2 regions of the Staphylococcus chromogenes genome follow, and region 1 is predicted to be linked to the other one. Evidence: riboswitches for the same ligand, from Rfam matches in the RefSeq annotation. Region 1 holds a riboswitch; the other holds the start of a gene.
What was found. Region 1 has a riboswitch for thiamine pyrophosphate ahead of thiO (glycine oxidase ThiO). Riboswitches for the same ligand answer to the same signal wherever they lie in the genome.

Region 1 (2,209 bases):
AACCGTTTATCACATCAACTCCATGGTCGTGATGTGAATTTCTTTATGTTTGAATCTACTCTCGAAAGTGAAGATGTCGATGAACAAACTGCTAAGGATATTGCTTTTCGTCGCCGTTTCTTAACAGAACATGGATTTGAAAAACAAACACAAATCGACTACGTACAACCTTCCCTCGACCGTAATGGGAAACCTGTACCGCTAGACCTTTACAATAAGGCAAATATTCCTTTGACAAAGGATATTTACGGCACAAGCGTTAAGTCTTGCTATATTTTAAAATATGTCTTTGCCAATCGTATTCCACGTCGAGTGATTTATCCGTTATTGATTAAAATGAATTTAAGTAAAGATATGAATGCATAAGTCCTTGAAATCCCTTCTTAAAGCCGTTACAATAATGTAGAGGTAAGGCTGACGGGTCACTGAACTCAGACTACCGTGGGTCTAAATAGACTGACAGAAAGGATTCATTCATATGCTAACAAAAGAGTTTGCACTTAAATCAGAGCTTAGCGAAAAACAAGTGCGTAAAATTGTACAGCACCTAGAAGAACGTGGCTACCAGTTGAAAAAAACCGAATATAGAGGCCGTGAAGCGACCGACTTTCAAGAAGAGGATATCGAATTATTCCAAGAAATTGCTGAACGTGTCGGCCGTACGAACAGTTATGAACTCGCATTCGAAGAGCTCGAAAAAGAAAAAGACTTTTTACAAGTCATCGTAAAAGAAAATCCTGATAACTTACCATCAGATCAACAATTTCCACAAGTGATGCAAGAGTTAAAAGCTGAAATCAACAAAATGCGCGAAGAACGTCAATTATTAGGACAAATGATTTCACAAGTTCATCAACAACAAGAAGAATTAAAAACATTACATAATCAACTCAATAATCAACTCGAAACAAATACAAAATCATTAAACGCAATGACAGAACATCAAAAACTTCAAGCTGAACAGTTAACAAAAACACAAGAAAGCATTGAAACACAAACAAAAGAACAAAAAGAATTGGCGACTACAATTAAAAACAGTCACCAACAAAAAGGATTTTGGGCACGCCTATTCGGAGGCTAAGCCTTTATCATAAAATTAAATACGATGTGCTAGGGGTGCTCTAATTGAGCTGAGAAAGATGTCATCTTAACTCTTTGAACCTGAAGTGGTTAGTACCAACGAAGGGAAGCTATTTTAACTTATGAATTGAATGTATACACTTTACTGAACTTATAGAAAATAGGCCTACATTCTTTCTCACCATGAATCTAGGGCGCGACCTCTTGCACATTGTGTAGGAGGTTTTTTTATGGAACAAATTGTGATTATTGGTGGAGGTGTAATAGGACTCTCTATTGCACGTCATCTTGCCGACGCTCACTGCGAGGTTTCTATTATTGATCGTTCGACACCGAGAATGAATGCATCTTATGCAGCAGGAGGAATGTTAGGGGCACAAAATGAATTTTTCGAAGAGAGTCCACTTTATCGTTTGGCGATGAAAAGTCGTGCATTAATGCCAAATACTGCCTATCGTTTACATCAAGAGACAGGCATTGATATCGAATTTCAATCCTATGGGCTCATTAAACTTGCGACAGAGACGCGTCATGTTAACGCTCTACGCGCTCAGTATACATTTTTAAAACAAGATGATCACCGTCTCCATTGGTACAACAACCATGCACTTCAACAACATTTTCCTCAACTTAATCCTGAGACGACGGCGGCATTCAAAATACATGATGATGGCCAAGTGAATGCGCATTTATACACAAAAGCGCTCACACAAGCAGTAGCCTTACAAAAAAATACAACTCTTCATTTAAATACAGAAGTCTTAGACATCACTCAACACGTGGAAGGGGGTTATACATTAAACACTTCTGCATGTCACATTCATGCGAACATCTTAGTGGTTGCGGCCGGCGCATGGAGTGGTCAATTACTCCAATCTTTAAATGTGGACCTTCCTACTCGTCCAGTAAAAGGCGACGTCAAACTTATACAAGCCTCCCGCCCGATTCTGAATACAACCTTATTTAATATGAATGGGTGTTATATCGTTCCTAAAAAAACGAATCGCTATTTAATAGGTGCAACTTCAGAAGTAGACAATTGGTCCACTCAAAACCATCCCGATAATTTAAAATGGTTAGATGCTAAAAGCCAAGCCATGCTCCCCCAATTGAGACATGAACAGACCCT
Region 2 (2,209 bases), 570 kb from region 1:
GCTTCACCTCACAATTATTATATACGAAGACGCAGTTCATGTCTTTATAAAAAAGAAATCTCATTCTTTAGATGGAGAAACATTTATTGCGCGAGATTTTAGCAAAATCACGTATTTTTTATAAATCAATTATGAACATACCACTTTCAATGTATTTAAATATATTATCTTTTTGTAGCAATTTAAAACATACTTTTTTAGTACGAATTTTACATTCCTGTATTATACCAAAAGTTACATATGTTTGTACCCTTTCTTCTCATGTTTATTATTTTTAAATACGGGAATGTTTTTAGAAGAATACATTAAAGGAGCGATGTATCATGTCTAAAGAAGATATTAAAAAAGCAGCAGAAAATGCTAAAGACAAAGAACAAGAATTAAAAGATAAAAAAGACGACACAAAAGATGGCGTTGAAAAAACGAAAGACGATATTCAAAGTACTTTTGACTAATTATTAAAGTATCTCAATATTAAGAGACGAGCGAATAAGCCCGTCTCTTTTTTGATTTGCATTATAGTGATTATATATTGTTTGAATCACATGTTAAAAATTTAAAACTGGACTTTTTTTCAATGAATATTACCCGTTTCATAACATTGACATTCGCACAAGTCAGGTGTATATTAACGTTATTAATTAAATAGAAACGCACTAGGGGTGTGAAAACTGAGATGAGGTATTCACCTCAAACCCTTTGAACCTGAACTAGATGATACTAGCGTAGGAAAGTGTGATGACAACTCAAATTCAACAGATGACGTATGTCTTCTTCCGTTCTCAATAATGATTTGTAGTTTCAAATACACTTTCACACAGTACCTAGTTCAGGTGCTGTGTTTTTTATTGAGGAGGATATTTATGCGTAAGAAGCAAGGGTTAACTTTATCTGATATTTTGGTTACTGTACTTATTGCGGTCATTTTTGCAGTCATTTATAACATTTGGTGGATTGCATATTATACGGTTCAACCTATCGGATTGCATATTGATCAACTGATGTACGGCATGTGGTTTGCTGCAGCCGTTGTCGCTTATTTAATCATTCCGAAAATGGGGATTGCTTTAATTGCTGAGTTTGCAGCGGGTGCTGGAGAAACCATTGTCATGGGTCGATTTGATATTCCTACTATTATATATGCCATTCTTCAAGGTTTAGCTTGTGAAATTGTGTTTGCGATTTTCAAATACAAATCTCGTACATTTATGGTAAGTCTACTTGCAGGTATGGCAGCTGCGCTCATTAGCTTTCCAGTAGATTGGTATTATGGTTATTTGAATGAAGTAGCGACATGGAATTTAATTTTACTCATTGTTTTCCGTTTAATTAGTGGTGCGATACTTGCAGGTGTGTTCCCTTATTTTCTTGTAAAAGCACTAGACAAAACCGGAGTTACGAAATTATTTCGTCCTGCATCAAAAGAGGATTATGACACGTTATAAGGAGTATGCCAGGTGTTAAAAGCAACAAATTTACGATTAAAATACCCGAGTGCGCCACATAAAATTTTTGATGGACTCGATATCGAAATTAAAGATAAAGAAAAAGTACTTTTACTAGGCCCTTCTGGTTCTGGTAAAAGTACACTATTAAATGTTTTAAGTGGAATTGTTCCCCACTTAATTGATTTACCTATGAAATACGATTCATTAACCATTTCACAAAATGCGGGCGTTATTTTCCAAGATCCTGATGCACAGTTTTGTATGCCACAAGTAAATGAAGAATTAGCATTTATTCTTGAAAACTTACAAATACCACGAAAAGAAATGGATGCGAAAATCCAAGCAGCACTAGAAGCAGTTGGTCTTGATATTAATCCAAAGCAAGCTATTCATCAACTCAGTGGAGGCATGAAACAAAAACTCGCGATTGCTGGAACATTGCTTCAACAAACTGACACGCTCTTTTTAGATGAACCTACAGCAATGCTCGATACTGAAGCAACAGAAAATCTTTGGCAACTCTTACGTACACTTTGGAAAGATCAAACCGTATTGATTGTCGAACATAAAGTAGAACACATTTGGGATTACGTCGATCGTGTCATTTTAATGAATCAACATGGGCAAATCATTCAAGAAGGCGCGCCAAATGATATTTTAGAGCACTACGAAGACATCTTAAGTGAATATGGTGTGTGGCATCCAAAAGCTTGGAATCATGCGCCCAAACCACTATTAACAGATACAACTTCCCCCGCTTT

Region 2: linked by a shared signal. The riboswitch ahead of PYW36_RS08110 (ECF transporter S component) and the one ahead of thiO (glycine oxidase ThiO) in region 1 are both predicted to bind thiamine pyrophosphate.

The regions. Positions count from the first base shown of each region.
Region 1 is NZ_CP118953.1:2,227,601-2,229,809, forward strand. It holds gene PYW36_RS10895 (hypothetical protein) at 1-366, shown strand, start outside; gene PYW36_RS10900 (hypothetical protein) at 479-1,081, shown strand; TPP riboswitch at 1,103-1,205, shown strand; gene thiO (glycine oxidase ThiO) at 1,311-2,209, shown strand, end outside.
Region 2 is NZ_CP118953.1:1,655,289-1,657,497, forward strand. It holds gene graF (glycopeptide resistance-associated protein GraF) at 324-455, shown strand; TPP riboswitch at 649-749, shown strand; gene PYW36_RS08110 (ECF transporter S component) at 864-1,445, shown strand; gene PYW36_RS08115 (ABC transporter ATP-binding protein) at 1,458-2,209, shown strand, end outside.